Regions from separate parts of the Paenibacillus sp. FSL H7-0737 genome, predicted to be linked through region 1. Evidence: riboswitches for the same ligand, from Rfam matches in the RefSeq annotation. Region 1 holds a riboswitch; each other region holds the start of a gene.
The links. A riboswitch is a leader RNA that binds a small molecule or an ion and turns the genes downstream of it on or off. The one in region 1 is predicted to bind cyclic di-AMP.

Region 1 (5,870 bases):
GCCAACTGTACTAATCTTGTCCGCTGCCCCAGACCAACTGCAACTTCTCTTCCTAAGCTGAGCAAGGTGACAGACCGCGATAACATCATCGCTGCGATTAATGCCACGAACACCCAAGGGAAAATAATCTTGATCTGAGTCCAGCTTGCCCCGCCCATTCCGCCAGCCAACCAGAAGGCTATATCTTGGGATAAGTTAAAAAGAATAGCTATGCCCTGACTAACAGCAACCAGTAGTGCACTTACCGCGGAACCTGCCAGCGTCAAACGTAAAGGTGTAAGGCCATTAAAAGATAGCGACCCGATTCCAAATACGATAAAAGAAGCTATAGCAGCACCTATAAAACAAAACAACATAAGTGAAGTGAATGAGATCGAAGGTGCAAAAGCAAAAACTATGGCCAGCGCTACACCTGCTCCCGCATTCAAGCCTAACAGACCTGAATCCGCAAGAGGGTTCCTTGTCATCCCCTGCATGATTGCCCCTGCTACTGCGAAGCAAGCACCGACCAAAGCACCTGCTATCGCGCGAGGAAATCGCAGTTCTCTTATCACCTGATGTTTTTGTACATCTGGATTGAAATGAAATATTGCTTCCCATACCGTAGCTAGCTTGATATCTGCCGCACCCACTGAGACCGAAAGTGCCAGTCCAAAGGCAATGGCAGCGAGTCCAATCACTAGAATACCCATTGCAGCTGCCGGTCGGGTATGTATAGCTTTTTGTGTATCATTTTTATTACGATGTGCGAAATCTGAGGGTGAAACCATGAGTCGTCTCCTTAATCGATAGTTACAATGTTCTATATGATAACAACAATCATTCTCATTATCGCAAAAAAAATTAGGTTGTACAATTGTAGGAGTTATTTTTCAGTAATACAGGAATGGTTTATAAAAAAATGGTGCAGATCTAAGCATCTTAAGATACTTGATCTGCACGCCCTTCCCCACCCAAATGATCAGTCTCATTCATGGTGAATTACGACTTTTTATTTCACAAAACTTTTTAACACATCATCAATAATTTTGCCACCAGCGTTCGCACCACTGTATAGCCAACTGCTTGTTGAGCTCATTTCATGCACATTGCCAGCTTTTACAGCCGGGATGCCTTTCCAAATTGCACTGTCCAGAATCTCCGAACCCTCAGTCTTATCACTATTTACAAGGATAATATGATCTGCTGTCAGCTCAGAAAGCTTCTCTAGCGAAATTGGATTCCAAGTAGCTCTTGTACCAACAGGAATTTCTGTTACTAAGTTAGGCAGCTTTACACCAAGGTCTGTATATAATACAGCACCACTGCTGCGAGTTTCGTCTACAATATAGAAGTTCTTTTGTACCAACCATAAAATCGCCACGGACTCTTCTCCAATAGCTCCTTTAAGCTTTTCTTTCGCTGCAGCCGCCTTGTCTTCATAATCTTTAATGGCTTTCTCTGCTTCAGGAGTCTTGTTCAGAATTTCACCAATCTTGAGTAGCGATTTACGCCAATCTTGATTTAGCTTATCCCCAATCACATAAGTCGGTGCAATCTTATTCAGTTGGTCATAGATACCATTCTGTACAGATGACTCCGATGGGATGAGGATAAGATCCGGAGCGAAGCTGGTTACTGCCTCGAGCGGAAGATCGTAGCTGATCGTAGGAACATCCTTCAATTCAGTGGACAGATAATCTTGAATACCATTAGTCACTGACCATTGCGCTACTGGAGTCACACCTAGAGTTACCAAAGCATCCTCCAAATAAGAACCCAGTACACGCCCAGGATTAGCTGGAATCGTTACTTCATGTCCCATTGCATCCGTTAACGTCTTAGGGGCTGCAGGAGCTTCTGTAGCTTCAGCAGTAGGTGCCGTCGCTTTGTCTGTTCCTGCGTTTGAAGCGTTACCGGGATTATTATTACCGCAAGCGGATAAGAATAGCACCATCACCATTAATCCGACCATCGTTAATTTCATGCTTCCAAATCTTTTTCTGTTAAACAAAAACATTAAATACCCTCCTAGTGTGTGCATCCTATGTTATTCAAAGGTATTGACTACCTCAGTCTCACTTTTAAATGATATTGATTCTCATTCTCTATGTCAACACATAAATTTTAAATTTTGTGGATTTGCAATAATTTCCTTCTTAAAAATACAAAAAAAGGCTATATTCCGAACGTTCCGGATATAGCCTCTCCTCAATGATCCATTATTTATTCAAATGATATGGGACAGTCGCAACTACAACATCTTTTGAATTCATTAGATACGAACGGATTAAAAAGCTGGTCTGATTATGAAGTACAGCTTGCCACCAATGCTTAGTTATAAACTGTGGAATCAGAATCGTGATATGATCCGTCGCTGCGGTCTTCCACTCCACTGTATCAATAAATTTCACTAACGGACGAATAATACTGCGATATCTAGAACGAAGTACAATCAGGCGTACACCCGGATTCCATTCCTCCCACCGTTGCTCCATTTTTTGAATGTCCTCTTCATCAAAGCCAACATACACGGCTACAACATTATCCGTTAGAGACTTGGCATAGCTGATGGAATGTAGTACAGCACGTGTTACACCCGCAACAGGAACAACAACTGTACTGCCCTTAATCAAAGGTTTATCTGTACTCGGGCATATACGAAGCTGATCTGCAGTGTTCAAATAGTGCTTGTGAATCCGGTGGAACACGAACATTACAGCAGGTAAGAAAATGAAAGCCATCCATACGCTTGAGAATTTAGTGATGATAAAAATAAGCGTAATCGTCAATGTAGTCAGCATACCGATGGTATTTACAACAAATCTTTTTTTCCATCCCGCTGGTTTTGTTTTAAACCAATGAACCATCATTCCTAGCTGTGACAATGTGAAAGGAATGAATACACCAACCGCATAAAGTGGAATCAAGCTTTCTGTATTTCCGTGGAATGCAGCTACAAGCACAGCAGACAGAACACCTAGAAAAATAATACCATTAGAGAAACCTAGACGGTCACCACGAACCATAAAAGCATGTGGCATATATTTATCTTTTGCAAACATAAATGCGAGCAGCGGGAACGCTGAGTAAGCTGTATTAGCTGCCAAGAACAAAATTACTGCTGTAATACCTTGAATGAAAAAATATAAGGTTCCGCGGCCAAAGGTCGATTCAGCGATCTGAGAAACAACCGTTGCCTTTTCATCAGGCACTATGCCGTACCAATACGCCAGTAGTGTGATACCTGTAAACATAAATCCAAGTATAACCCCCATGACCATTAAGGTCTTGGCTGCGTTCTTTTCAGCAGGTGCTTTAAAGTTTGGAATGGCATTAGATACAGCCTCTACACCCGTAAGTGCCGAACAGCCAGAACTGAAGGCTTTTAATAGTAGAAACAAACTAACATTAGAAACAGCAGAGCCAATTTCAGGGACATTCGCATGCACGCCACCTGCTGCATATTTAATAACACCGGAGATAATCAAGACTACAATCGACACCACAAACAAATACACTGGGATTGCGATGAATGAAGCTGATTCTGTAACTCCGCGAAGATTAATCAAAGTAAGTAAAATAATAACTGATACTGCAATAAGAACGGTGTGATTATGAAGACTTGGAAAAGCCGATGTGATCGCATCCGTCCCTGCCGACGCACTAACAGCTACGGTCAGAATGTAATCCACTAACAAAGACCCTCCTGCTAAGAGCCCTGTCGGAACACCAAGATTACTCTTGGCAACGATGTAAGCTCCGCCTCCCTGAGGATAAGCGTAAATCGTCTGCCGATAGGATAAAATCAGGATGGCCAGCAGGCCCAATACGGCTAATGCAATTGGCAGGGAATACCAGATGGCAGTAAACCCCGCAGCCACCAGTACAATCAAAATTTGTTCCGTTCCGTAGGCTACAGACGAGAGCGCATCAGAAGACAGGACAGCCAGTGCTTTAACCTTGGATAACTTTTCATGATCGAGTTCGTTCGACTTCATCGGACGCCCGATCAATAGTCGTTTTACCTTGCTTACCATGGTGGATACAGTTCCTTTCTTTGGGAGCTGAAACGGAATTTCCGCGCGCTGTTTTCATTGGTGGATTTCATAAATGCAGACACTAAAAATAGCATACGGAAATGATCCGCATGCTATGCATGGTCATTATCCCACCTTTGCTTACGAGGTTAGCTGGCGGATTCGGGCTGTGGTTTAGCCCTACGGTATAAGTCTAATCGACCCATTCCGATTCACCCCATTGGCACATATGCCAAGTTTGGTTCCCCCGTTTTTCCTAAGAAAATTCAGCGCATATTCAACTTCTCACAAGGTCTAATATTAGTCTACAAAGTGTATACAGTAAAGCGTTGAAAAAAATGAAAAAAGAATGAAAAAACATCCAGTAAGCGCAAATACAGCGTCTTATTGGATGCTCTCTTTCATTCTCTTCAATTATCCCTCTGGATCGTGTTTTTAATCACTTTTCACATTTTTTCGGATCCTTTAAAATTAAAAAATCAAAATCCTAAACTTTCCTCTGTATCTAACTCCATCACTTCTTCTTCCTTGCGTCCGTACCAAAGCAAAATGCTAATTAAAGCAAAAGCGATTAATGCAAGGAAAGGAATCGTAATGAATCCAAAAAAGTTCAAGTAATCCTTATTACAAGGAACACCAATTGTACAAGGAAGCACTTTACTTAACGCAGGAATCTTCTGCTCCGCATAATGATAGATCGAGATACTGCCACCAATTAAGCTTAGTGGAAGTACATATGGGATAATCCTTTTATCCCCTCGAAAGGTTGCAATTCCCAAGAGGAATAACTGAGGATACATAAAAATTCGCTGAAACCAGCAAAGCTTACAAGGTTCATATTTCAATACTTCGCTCAGATACAAGCTACCAGCAACAGCAACTAAAGAGACGAACCAGGCCAGATACAGGCAGTTACGCTTGCAAAAAGATAGGAACTTTGTCACTTTGCCTCCACAGCTTTTGCGGCGTCGTTAATTTCAGTTGAAATCGCTTCAATGTTAAATGGATCCGCAGTCATTACTCCATTGATATAAAGGGATGGTGTAGTCGTCACCCCAGCTTCACTAGCTAACTGCATACCCTTATTCAGCTCATCTGCATACGTACGATCTTTAATATCTTTACGAAGCAGTTCGTAATCGATAGCTAACTTCTCTTTCTCCGCAAGGCTTACTAAGAAATCTTCAGTCGCCCATTCTTCGCTCTCATCACCTTGCTGAGCATATACAGCATCATAGAACTTCCAGAATTCATCATGATTCTGATGGTAAACAGATAATGCAGCAAGTGAGGCAGTTTCAGAGTCTGGACCAACGAAAGCCATATTTACAAAGTAGAGCGCTGCTTTTCCCTCGTTGACAAAATCTTGAACAATTTTCGGTTTAACTGAAGTTGCAAACTGGGAACACGCTGGACATTTCAAGTCTCCAAATTCAACAATTTTAACAGGTGCATCCTCTTTACCGACTCTAGGTAGCTCACTGTAATTGAATGCTACTGGTTCTCCCGAAGTTGCATTTTTTGCGGCATCTTTCGAAGCTAACATAAACAATCCAACAAAAATGATGACTACTAAAGCAATTGAACTAATAATTAAAATTCTCGTCTTCTGCTTTTGCTGCTCCTGTTCTACCCGCCGTTTCTCTTGTTTGCTAAGCTGGGGAACGCTTGTACTTTTATTAGGTTTACTCAAGGAGAGTTCCTTTCTGTCCTCTGTGGACTAATGTAGTTTTTATCATATACATTTAAAATTATATAATTTTTATTCTCTTTTTGGCAAACTATACTGTAAAAACACTGTAAAAAAGACACAGCGCTATAGCACTGTGTCCTAATATTACTAATAAGTTC
Region 2 (5,870 bases), 3.2 Mb from region 1:
GGCAAGAATTGCCGCAGGAATCCAAGATGGAGGTATGGGAGGCACTGGCTGAGGATCTTTTCTTCGCGCTGGGTAATGAACCTATGATTGAGGTGGGGAGCGGCGTTATCATCTACGATAAGGACACGCACCGCATTAATATTTTAGTCGGAGAAGAGGATTTAGCCTCTGTTGTTTTGATTTAAGAAGAGGGGGCGGCGGGGCGTAATTTGCCCGTAGTTAGTAGCCCGTGTTAAAATTGGTGTAGCCGAGTTATAATCGCTGGGATTCTTGAATACATTTAATCGAAAATATTGCCTTTATCCTGGCACATCCCTTGGACCTCAGAAGCTAAGGGATGTTTTGTTTAACGAATATGACGAGTAAAGGGACCTGCGGATTTTACTGCAATTTTTAGTAAGGGAGGAAACGAATTGTTATTTACGGAAGAAGAACTGCGTGAGCAGATCAGCAAGCTGGAAGGTTGGAAGCTGGAAGAGAATACCATGGTGCGAAAATATATGTTCAGCCAATATATGAAGGGTATTGCTTTCGTTGATGAAGTAGCCACCATTTCAGAAGCCTTTGATCACCATCCACATATTACGATTGATTATAAGACAGTGACTTTACGACTGAAATCAAATGAGGAAGACGGTATTACAGCTCTAGATATTCGAGAGGCACATGAATTTAATGAAGCCTTTGAGAAAAATCGTTAGTGTCACCCAAACTCATAAATAAACGCCCGTGCGCAGATAGTGAACTATCTTCTGGCACGGGCGTTTTTAGTTGCTTAGGTAGTAGTTACTGTTACTTTTTCTCTGAGAGCCAGAGGGCGACGTTTGCAATCTCCTCAGGGGCTAGCTTTTCTTTAAAGGAAGGCATTTGACCGCGTCCTTTAGTGACTATACTGTAGATTTCTTCAGCATCATGCTGACCGCCTTCATTTTGAAGACTGGGTCCAACTCCACCTTGAAGCTGATCGCCGTGACAGGTGATACAGCTGGCTTTCACGGTTGCTTCGGCCTTTGCCGCATCCAATTGGACTTCCGGCATCGTCGGCTTATTCTGTTCAGCTACCTCTTCTTTACCTGGAAGTGTAAACATAAGTACTACCGCAAAGGCACAGGCGGCAAAAAACAAACCGCTCATGATCCATTTCTGCATCCCAGTTCGTCCCTTCTATGTAAGCTGCTCCCTACATTATAGCTCAAGGTGAAGCGTTATCATAGGGTTTGTGACAAAAAAATGAACGATAATGCCATCAAATCATTGAAAAATATGGAATTTAATATTATTTATCATAGACCATGCAATAAAAAGGTTTGTTTCCTGTGGGGGTTAGGCGTTCATACGTATCGGTAATCGTAAATCCACACTTTTGGTAAGTTCGGATCGCCCGCTGGTTCCAGGTCAATACCTCTAGATCAATCTCACGCTCAGGATAACGAAACAAGGCTGCTTGCACAATTGCATCCATGAATATTTTTCCTAGACCTTGACCGCATAGATCAGGGCGCATACCAATCCCCAAGCGAACAACACCTTCCATTGGAAACAACTGCGCGAATCCACACAAAATCCCTTGCCCATTTAGTATGGAGATATATTGCTCATTCCGTAGCTGAGGGTCACCGAACTCGATTCCAAGAGCCTGCATTTGCTCCCACGGCATCCAGCCGTAAATATTATAAGGGGCAGTGTAATCCCAGTTGCAAATCTCTTCCGCGTGACTGGTCTCCATAGGCGCTACATGAAAAGTAACAGAAGGATTTATCATAAGGTCAAAGGACCTCCTTTCACGGGCGAGCTTTAAATGTCTTATATTTCTAGCTTAAAATACTTATGGTCCTTATAAGGACATCGAAGGCGTTTATGCTTGTAACTAATTATATACAAAAAAAGGCATGGTCGACTCAGAAATTTATGAGGATTATTGTTTTACAAATTCTGAGAGGGGTAAATACTAAATAAGACAAAAAACAAGCTCCTCCCCAAGAATCAACATCTTGGAAAAGAGCCTATGTACGATTTACTTATTGAACATCATCATTATCTTCTGTCTCAGAAGCAACAGAATGATAAGCATCTGTGCTCATAATTCGTTTAGCACCGATGTAGCGTTTCACGTAGTAGCTATCACTCAGGGAGCTAATCGTTACACCGCGTGAGGAAGATGCGTGTGCAAACTTGCCTTCACCGACATAAATACCGACATGGGAGACACCCTTACCACTTGTATTGAAGAATACAAGATCTCCAGATCTTAAATCATCTTGGGAGATAGCAGTACCCATTTGATACTGGGAACCTGATTGGTGTGGTAGGTTTATACCAATTTTATCAAATACATACATTGTAAATCCGGAGCAATCAAATCCATTTGTGGAGATGCCGCCGGATACGTACTTAGTTCCGATGGTCTTGTCGATCACTTTATCCATTTTGGAATCCGCGAAAGCGCTTCCTGCTCCGATGGTGAAAATAATGGAAAAGCTAAGTACTGCTGCTGCTAGCTTCTTCTTCAAAAGTTTATACCCCTTCCGGATGCCTACGAGGTTAGCTTAAGGGTTCGGTTGAAGGTCCCCTATGACCCCTCTAAAAATGGAGGTCAATTCACCCAAAGTTGGTTCCCCCGTTTTCCTAATAGTTAGGAAACTCGGCTGATACTGTTGATTAGGAATAGCTTGTAATCAATACATGACAAAACCTTTGTAAATAACAACTTAATGATTACAAAAATGTTACTAAAATCTTACTGCAGTTATTGTAACAAACAGAGTGCCGCTTGGCAATCGTTTTTAACATAATCATGCAGAAAAATTCGTTTTTTTAAAGACAAAATGCATATGTAAGCGATAATATTAAACTAATTTTTATATTTATTGAAATTTTTATCAAATAAAAGTGTTTAAAGTCCGTTCAAGAGGTGTAAAGAATATAATAAGGCAAAAGAAAACCTGGATTCGATTAAGTCAATAATCAAACCCAGGTCTATATAATGTAATTGTGAGGTTATAGTTGTGGGGAAGTATTAATCGTAGGCTATAGCTTGATATGAGGAAGTACTCATTACTCTTTTAGCACCAACGTAGCGATTGGCCCAGTAGGATTGGCTAAGTGAAGTGATGGTCACGCCATATGAAGATGATGATTGTGCGAATTTTCCGTTTCCAACATAAATGCCGACATGGGATACGCCGTTGCCCAATGTGTTAAAGAAAACTAGGTCACCTGAACGTAATTTACTTTTAGCTACAGGAGTTCCGACATTATATTGAGCTTTTGAAGTACGGGGCAAAGAAAGACCCACCTTCTTGAATACATACGTAGTAAATCCAGAACAGTCAAACCCGGCAGTGCTAGTGCCTCCGGTTTTATAGGCAACTCCAATTGTCTTTGAAATAACACTGTCCATCTTAGAATCTGCAAAGGCACTTCCTCCACCAATAGAGAACGCCATCACAAGTCCTAGCGCCGCAGCGACGCATGCTTTTCTTAAATTCTTCAAAAAAATTGTACCCCTTCCAATGCCTGTGAGGTTAGCTTAAGGATTCGGTAGAAGGTTCCCCTATGATCACTGCAAAGCGAGATCAATTCACCCAAAATATGGTTCCCCCACTTCCCGGTGCAAGGAATTCGGCGTTTTATGCACCAGATAGTGACTTATCGACATGACTACGACAAATACATGAAGTTATGTAGAAATCGTTTCAAATGATTACAAACTTGTTACCAATGGAACAGGACTTATTGTAACAAAGTCTTTACGATTTTGCAAATCCTCATAATTTGTCTATAACGCGAAAGAGTCCCAGCTCCTGATTCAGGAACCGGGACTCTTATATTATGTTCTGTAATGCTTCAAATTATTGTGGAAATGCTTTACTGTGCCATAGATGATATTGAGCTGAAATTCCCCACATTTTGAAGAGTGTTGAGGGCAGTGATGAAAGTTGACGAATAAGAAGTGCTGGTAGGCCAGGACAGAAGATGCCCGTTATTCCGCACACTAGCAAAAGGATCAGGCCTGCTGCACCAAGTATGATTGAAATTCCTATTGCCGGAATCAGCGACTTCAAGCAAATGAATAAGGAGGAGAACATCCCCGTGCCGCTGGTATACCCAAACTGCATATATAGAAGGAACAGGCGCACGATAAAGATGTATATAAGCCATGCCAATACGTATGGAACTAGATGAAGTAACAAAGAGTAGTTCAGAAAGGAGGACAAGAATAGCCCGTACATTTTTGGAGCAAGCCAGTATAACGGAAGTAGAGCCAGCGCCCATTCGATTAGACTGAAGATAAACACTGGAAATCCATAAAGCTTCATACCTGGAAAAAAGAACAGGCCACGCTCTCCTTTTCGCTCCTGATGGAGTTCATGCAGTAATCCTGCCCTTATGAAGGGGGAGAGTAGCAGTCGTAAGACAACAAGCCCTAGGAACATCCATAACCAAGTACGTATCGCAGGATCTGTGTTCAAGTTGAACTGCCCTTCGACATAATAGAGTAGTCTGCCCATTCCGCTGCCTCCAGCGTCTTTATCTGGATAACGCAGTAGAATTGGAACGATAGCAGACCGGATGAAGCCGTACATAAAGTAGCCCCAGAGCAGTCGGTAGATGAAGAGCAGAATCAGAATATAAAATTGCTCCTTCATGCTTTGCCAGCCGCGGGTTATCGATGTTCTCACAATCATTCACCTCACCAGACAAGAGTTCCGAGCACGGTTTCAACTAGTTTAGTTACACTTAATGTCCAGCGGGAGAGCGTTTTGGGCTCTATTTCCGCCAGTCTGAAGTTATTAAGATGCTTGTTTTCTAACAGAATGGTATGCTCAGGATCAACCTCAGCAGAGAGAAGAAACTTATCGCTTAACAATTGGAAGGTAGTCTCTGCTCCTTCACCGCTCCAGACCCGCTCTGTAGCAGAGCCATCGGCGAATGTGAATTTAATGGGAACGTCAACGTAATGGCTCCCTTTGTTTGTAATCTTTACTATGGATTCATAGCTCTGAGCATCGCTGTTGCCATTCTTTTTAATCGTAATCGTATCTACTGAGAAATCAGGAGCACCACCACCATAAATATAATCTTCGAAATAAGGCTGCCATGATTTTTTGGTTACCTTCTCAACGACTTTTTGAAAATCAGACGTAGTGGGGTGCTGGAAACGGAATTTACGTGTGTAAGTGGACATGATGCTGTTCATTGCCTTAGTGCCTACTTGGCGCTCAATATCCTTAAGTACTAGCTTTCCGCGAATATACACATTCCGGCTATAGGATTCTGCCCCGGCATATTTCCATGTTTCTAAATTTAGCGGCTCTGATTTGGTCACCAAGCTGGACTGAAGAGGGAGATTCGTTTTGATGCCATATTCTTGCTCCATGAGTCTGTCTTCAGCATAAGAAGTGAAGCTTTCATCTAGCCAAGCCTCTTCGAATTCATTGCTGGCTACCATGCCGTAAAAGTATTGATGGCCAATTTCATGAACGACGGTTCTTTCAAGTGAGGTGTCAGGAGAAGAGTCTGTGGCTCCAAATGCTGTAATGAGTGTTGGATACTCCATTCCTCCAGCCCCATTCCCCTCCTTAGGCGGAACGATAATAGACAGAGTCGAGTAGGGATAAGGACCATACCATTTGCTGAAGTAGGTCAGAGCTGCCTTAGCGGCCTGAAGGTATCGTTCCTTTAAGTCTTTGTGTAATGGATCGAGATACACCTTAATCCGTACACCAGGCACTTCTGGCGTAGAGAAGGCTTCTTCGGCTACTGTAAAATCAGGGGATGCCGCCCACGCAAAGTCATGGACATCGTCAGCGTAGAACTGATATATTTTTTGATCTTGCTTTAGCTTGGCATTCTTCACAGGAAATCCG
Region 3 (5,870 bases), 3.2 Mb from region 1:
CCACGACGTGTTGGTTCAATACCAGCTTCTGCGAGTAAAGCCTCCAGACGCTCACGTCCCTCTTCAGGGAAGTAACGAGCCTTGAGATTGTTAGCAATCGTCTTGCGACGCTGTGTGAAAGAAGCTTGGACGACCTCAAAGAAGTGCTTCTCACTCTCAACTTCTACCGGTGGACGCTCTCTTACCTTTAGACGGATTACAGCGGACTCCACATTAGGTTGAGGAATGAACACCGTACGCGGCACAATGCAGACGAGCTCAGGCTCGCTGTAGTACTGCACGGCAATGCTAAGACTCCCGTATTCCTTTCCTCCCGGAGAAGCGGCCATACGCTCCGCAACCTCTTTCTGAATCATTACAACAATGTTATCAAGCGGAAGCTTCTCTTCGAGCAGCTTCATCAGAATCGGAGTAGTTACATAATACGGCAGATTGGCAACTACGCTTACCTTGTTCACGGATGCAAAATCTTCTTTGAACAGCTCCTGCAGATTTACATTCAGAACATCATCATTACGAACCTTAACATGCGGATAAGGGGAAAGTACGTCCCTTAAAATAGGAATCAGCCTACGGTCGATCTCCACAGCGGTCACCGCACCAGCGGTTAGCGCCAAACGCTCCGTCAGGGCACCAATCCCAGGACCGATTTCCAATGCCCCTGATTCGCTATCTAGCCCAGCAGCGTCAACAATCTTGTCCAATATATTTTGATCAATCAAAAAATTCTGTCCTAAGCTCTTCTTGAACTTGAATCCATAACGTTGAATAATTTCTTTCGTCCGTTTTGGAGTCGAAATTTCCTCTCTACCACTCATGAAGTAATGCCCCCCTGATCAATTTGGGCGAGAGCTCCGGCAAATTCCTCCCGCGTAATTCCAAACATCGCCAGCCGCTTGTACAGCTGCTTGCCATTACAATATCCGATTCCAAGCAAATTACCAAGTGCCATACGTCTTTCAGCTGCTCGAGGGTGTACAAGCATTCCAGCGGCCATTAAATCATCAAGTCCAATTAAAGCAGGTGCACCTTCAAAAGAGGTATGTACATTCCGCAGCGCATGACGAATCGCCTCTGGTGAAGCGTTCTCCACACCGATATCTCCCTTGCGGGTTGCGTCCTTCTCAGGAATGAAGGCATGCTTACAGCCCGGCACCTTAGCGGACACAATCTTACGAATTCGTTCACCCGCATGATCCGGGTCAGTAAGGATAATCACTCCTCTACGCTCCATAGCAAGCGCGATCTTCGCAATTACGGTCCGGTCTACAGCCGAGCCCCCTGTTTCGATCGTATCTGCTTCTACAGCGCGTTTAACAGCGACGGTATCACTCTTACCTTCAACGACAATTAATTCCTTAATCATATCTCTTGACTCCTTCCAAAAAAAGCAAAAAAGAAGAGGTTTCGCTCCTCTTCTTTTGGTTAAAGAATGTATAAGTGATGAGCGGTTGCTCTGCGATCAACGAAATGATCATCTGGCGTTCCTTAACGGTTATCATCACTATAGCTTATCAAAGAATAATTTGCAAAAGCTTCAGCCTAGTTTAACTCCGGCTTCACAGGTCCAATCACATAAACGGTACGTGATTTACGACCGAAATTACGCACATGGCTCAGTGAATCGTAATAGACATCTACTTTATTGCCTTTAATGGCACCGCCAGTATCTTCTGCTCGGCGGAATCCAAGCCCCTCGATATATACCCACCAGCCAATAGGAATTACATTCGGGTCTACCGCAATTGTACGACCTTCCGTTACGCGTGTTCCGGAAGCAGTTTTGTTACCAATACCTGGCTCTTCTGATGAATAAGCTGTCATGGAGACGTTCTTAATCATCTTCTTGTACTCAAAGTCTACGCCAGCCTTGCTTGTGACATTATTAGTCTTAGCGCTAACCTTAGCCGTTTTTGAAGTGGTGTTTGATTTGGAAGTTGTTGTAGTCTTAGCTACAGCCGGCTTAGGAAGTGCTTTGGTACCAACGGCAATAATCTTATCTTTCGTTACCGTTTGTACTTCCTTACCAATCATGCGCATAGAGGCCAGTTCTCCGTCTTGGTAGATCTTCTCAATATGCTGAATCATGACGCCTGGTTTGCCTGCCTGTGCCACTCTAACTGTTCCCACAGTAAGGGAGGGGTCTGCTGTCTTGATGACTCTGAAGGGTAAGTTAGTTGTTCGCTGTACGGTCTGTTTGTTGATGCGAACAATCTTAACCTCCATGTTTGCAGAAATGGTGGTGTCTAACGAAGGGAAAATCTTATCATGACCTTCTAGGGTAATGCCCATTTTCTCAATTGCTTTACCAATTGTGTCCTCGGTCGTATATAACGTTTTTGTTGCTCCATCCGCAGTAAGACTAATTTTCTGCGCACGATTGATAACGACACGGTCACCGTCTTTTATTTCATCACTCAGACCTAAAGATAGTTCATCATGCGGCTGCAGCGAAATTTGCTCTTTCTCCAACACATCACCAAGAAGCGCTTCCCGCGTTTCAAGCGTCTGTGTTTGCCCGTCTATTACTAAAAATAATTGTTTGTTACTTTGACCGTGTACGTACAGCAGAATAAGTAGCGCGATAGCGACTGAAATCACGCCTGCAAGTAAAAGTACGCGAGTATTTACTTGCTCCCACCGTAATGCGAAAGACCTGCTGGATGACTGCGAATCATGGGATACTTCTGGTTGGAATACGCCCATTCTCTCCATCCTCCTTACATAGCCCCGTCGTCAATTGTATATCATGAGGACTGAATTCCTTTGACGAAACTATTTGAGATTGTCACAGGACACGCACGTAATAACTTAGCGTCTCCTGCTCATGGATCGCCTGCTCGGCACAGCTACTCCCACCCCTGTTATATAACAGTATGTGGGCAACATTCTATTTATTCAAAAATAAAAAAGCCTAAAAAGAGTTCAACTGAGGACTCTTTCGTGGCTTCTCCAATATCAGAATAGAGAATGCTTGTGCACGAGGTTGCCTCTCTTACTTGCGCTTACGGGGTTAGCTGTCGGGTTCGGACGAAAGAGAGACGCCCTATTTCAGGTCACCCGCTCATGGCGGTTGCCCTTAAATTCACCCCAAAGACCACGTGAAGAAATCAAATACTGTCCTACGGCACGTCTAAACCGTATTTAAAATACAGGCATGCGGTAGGTCAATATTGGTTCCCCCGTTCTCCATACGGAGACTCAGCGAGACGATCCATGAATCAATGGCTGTCACTATAACACAGCTCACATCACTGAAAAGATGATATCCTGTTTTGATGCATGTTGTAAAGGACGATTCAACCACGTTTACGCAAAAATATGGTTAAAATATTGTAATATTCAGCCGTTTTTATATTAAAAAAGTTTAATATATCGGCCATTCTCTATTTTTCACCTGTTTTGCTCCCGTTTTCACTCAATCCCAAATCGTTCCAGTGCGTTCGCATACGTTATTTTAGCCAATTCTTCCCATGTTAACCCTTTAATTTCAGCTGCTGCCTCTGCTACAAGCTTCACATGAGCGCTCTCATTTCGCTTCCCGCGGAAGGGGTGTGGAGTCAAATATGGAGCATCGGTTTCGATCAATAATCGGTCTAGTGGTGTCTGCGCAAGCACTTCTTTTGGCACTCTTGCATTTTTGAACGTAATGGGTCCTCCAAAGGATAAATGAAAACCAAGATTCAAGCACATTTTAGCTGTTTCCCAGCTTCCTGAGAACGAGTGCATCACGCCTCCAACCTCATTTGCTTTTTCCTCCCGTAAAATCCGTACAACATCCTCATGTGCATCACGATCATGAATACAAATCGGCATATTTAATTCACGGGCTAGTCCAATTTGCTTGCGAAAAACTTCATGTTGCACATCCTTGGGAGAAGTATCCCAGTAATAATCCAGTCCGATTTCACCAATAGCCACTACTTTTTTATGACTGCATAGAGAAGCGATCCAATCGAGATCTCCTTCTTTCATATCAATCGCATCCTGAGGATGCCAACCCACTGCCGCATAAATATAATCATAAGATTCCGCCAGCTTCATCGTTGAGGGAATCGTCTCCCGATTAAATCCGATATTAATCATCTTGCTAACTCCTGCTTCTACAGCACGAGCGATAACTTCTTCGCGATCCTCGTCGAATTGAGGTGCATCCAGATGCGTATGTGTGTCAAACAGAAACATTTTAACCCTCACTCCTTGTTCTTTTTTAGATATATAACAATATAAGTTTCACGCTATCCGTGATATCTTATTTTTCTACTCTTCTTGTCAAAAATCCCATATTTTCTTGTATTATTTTGCAAAAATCTCTGCAATAGAAGCAGGCAATCGCGTAAGCGCATTTCTTAACTTATCCTGAGGAAAATAAAGATGATATCTTCCACGGTGAATGCCGCTAATAGAACGCACAATATCCGACACCTCTGAAATTTCCCGCAGATGATCATGCCGATCAAGCAGCAGAATTTGTTTATTGTCAAAAGCTTCTCCCGGACGGAACACATCATAGGGCAGATCTGTCGGAAAATCAATCTCCAAATCATATTCTGGGTGAAGTCCCGCTGCCGCAAAACTGCTGCGAATTTCAGTAATCATATCTGTATCGAGATTCTCCACCTCAACATATTTATAAAGTTTACGATGAATAAAACGGGTACACAAGTCGCTTAGTAGCTCATCTTTCTCAAGCGTCCACTGCATAAAAGCCGTCTGTACCAGTGCTTCATCCAGCATTAAATACTGCTTCACTGTCACCTCACCACGGAACAAATCCTCCAGTGGATTAATCATGAAACTAAAATTGTACCCCTCTTGGAAAAGCTCCTTGGCTCTACGAAAAATTTGTCGCAAAATAATCTCTGAGCTGCGTGTCACCGGATGAAAATAGACTTGCCAGTACATTTGATAACGCGACATTAAATAATCTTCAATGGCATGCATTCCCGATTCTTTTACAACAATTCGACCATTATAAGGACGCAGCATTCTTAAAATCCGATCAATGTCGATCGTTCCATAGTTTACACCTGTATAGTACGCATCACGCAGCAAATAATCCATGCGATCAGCATCTAGCGGACTCGAAACCAGATTTACAACAATTTCATGCTCATAAGTTTTAGCGATTACAGAGGCTACTTTACGAGGAAAATCCTCCTCCACATCACGCAAGATCTCAGTAATCTCTGTGTCCTCCAGAATAATTCGACAAGTCCAATCCTCATGATTCATTTCAAAAGCTTCTTCTATAGAATGGGAAAATGGACCGTGTCCCAGATCATGCAGCAAGGCCGCACACAAGGTGAGCAGACTTTCTTCAGGAATCCAATCCTTATACCCGCTTCGTTCAAATTGCGAAATAATTCTACGTGTAATTTCGTACACCCCTAGGGAATGAGAAAACCGACTATGCTCTGCGCCATGAAAAGTAAGATACGAGGTACCCAGCTGGCGAATACGACGTAAACGCTGAAATTCCTTTGTATTTATTAGTCGCCAAATAATAGTATCCTGCACATGGATATAATTGTGAACCGGATCTTTGAAAACCTTTTCTTCTGTGAGCGGCTGCTTCATGAGATCAACTCCTTTATTAAATTTAGTATGATTTTAACCAATATAAGTATATAATAAGTAATTATGTCGTACTTTGTCGAATAGTGACGTTTTTAGTCTTGGTAAATCGACAAAGTTTATTTTTTCACTTTTTTTAGAATTCGTGATTGTTATAGGGAATTCAAAGTTTTCGTGAAAAAGCACTTATTCAACAGATGAAAAAAGGTTGACTGTTTTGGGAATCGTTGGTATTATAAATATCATAAAACAGTGAACAATGTCGAATAATGACGTTTTTGGAACATTGAGAG

Region 2: linked by a shared signal. The riboswitch ahead of H70737_RS00585 (C40 family peptidase) and the one ahead of H70737_RS15725 (APC family permease) in region 1 are both predicted to bind cyclic di-AMP.
Region 3: linked by a shared signal. The riboswitch ahead of H70737_RS00190 (resuscitation-promoting factor) and the one ahead of H70737_RS15725 (APC family permease) in region 1 are both predicted to bind cyclic di-AMP.

The regions. Positions count from the first base shown of each region.
Region 1 is NZ_CP009279.1:3,650,363-3,656,232, forward strand. It holds gene H70737_RS15715 (FecCD family ABC transporter permease) at 1-770, opposite strand, end outside; gene H70737_RS15720 (ABC transporter substrate-binding protein) at 992-1,999, opposite strand; gene H70737_RS15725 (APC family permease) at 2,202-4,019, opposite strand; cyclic di-AMP (ydaO/yuaA leader) riboswitch at 4,143-4,301, opposite strand; gene H70737_RS15730 (disulfide oxidoreductase) at 4,499-4,963, opposite strand; gene H70737_RS15735 (DsbA family protein) at 4,960-5,712, opposite strand.
Region 2 is NZ_CP009279.1:120,195-126,064, forward strand. It holds gene H70737_RS00560 (hypothetical protein) at 1-185, shown strand, start outside; gene H70737_RS00565 (4a-hydroxytetrahydrobiopterin dehydratase) at 414-701, shown strand; gene H70737_RS00570 (c-type cytochrome) at 793-1,149, opposite strand; gene H70737_RS00575 (GNAT family N-acetyltransferase) at 1,277-1,762, opposite strand; gene H70737_RS00580 (C40 family peptidase) at 2,019-2,510, opposite strand; cyclic di-AMP (ydaO/yuaA leader) riboswitch at 2,516-2,657, opposite strand; gene H70737_RS00585 (C40 family peptidase) at 3,017-3,445, opposite strand; cyclic di-AMP (ydaO/yuaA leader) riboswitch at 3,499-3,637, opposite strand; gene H70737_RS30920 (hypothetical protein) at 3,852-4,682, opposite strand; gene H70737_RS00595 (M1 family metallopeptidase) at 4,694-5,870, opposite strand, start outside.
Region 3 is NZ_CP009279.1:39,454-45,323, reverse strand. It holds gene rsmA (16S rRNA (adenine(1518)-N(6)/adenine(1519)-N(6))-dimethyltransferase RsmA) at 1-818, opposite strand, end outside; gene rnmV (ribonuclease M5) at 815-1,366, opposite strand; gene H70737_RS00190 (resuscitation-promoting factor) at 1,543-2,706, opposite strand; cyclic di-AMP (ydaO/yuaA leader) riboswitch at 2,988-3,217, opposite strand; gene H70737_RS00185 (TatD family hydrolase) at 3,415-4,185, opposite strand; gene H70737_RS00180 (HD domain-containing protein) at 4,297-5,580, opposite strand.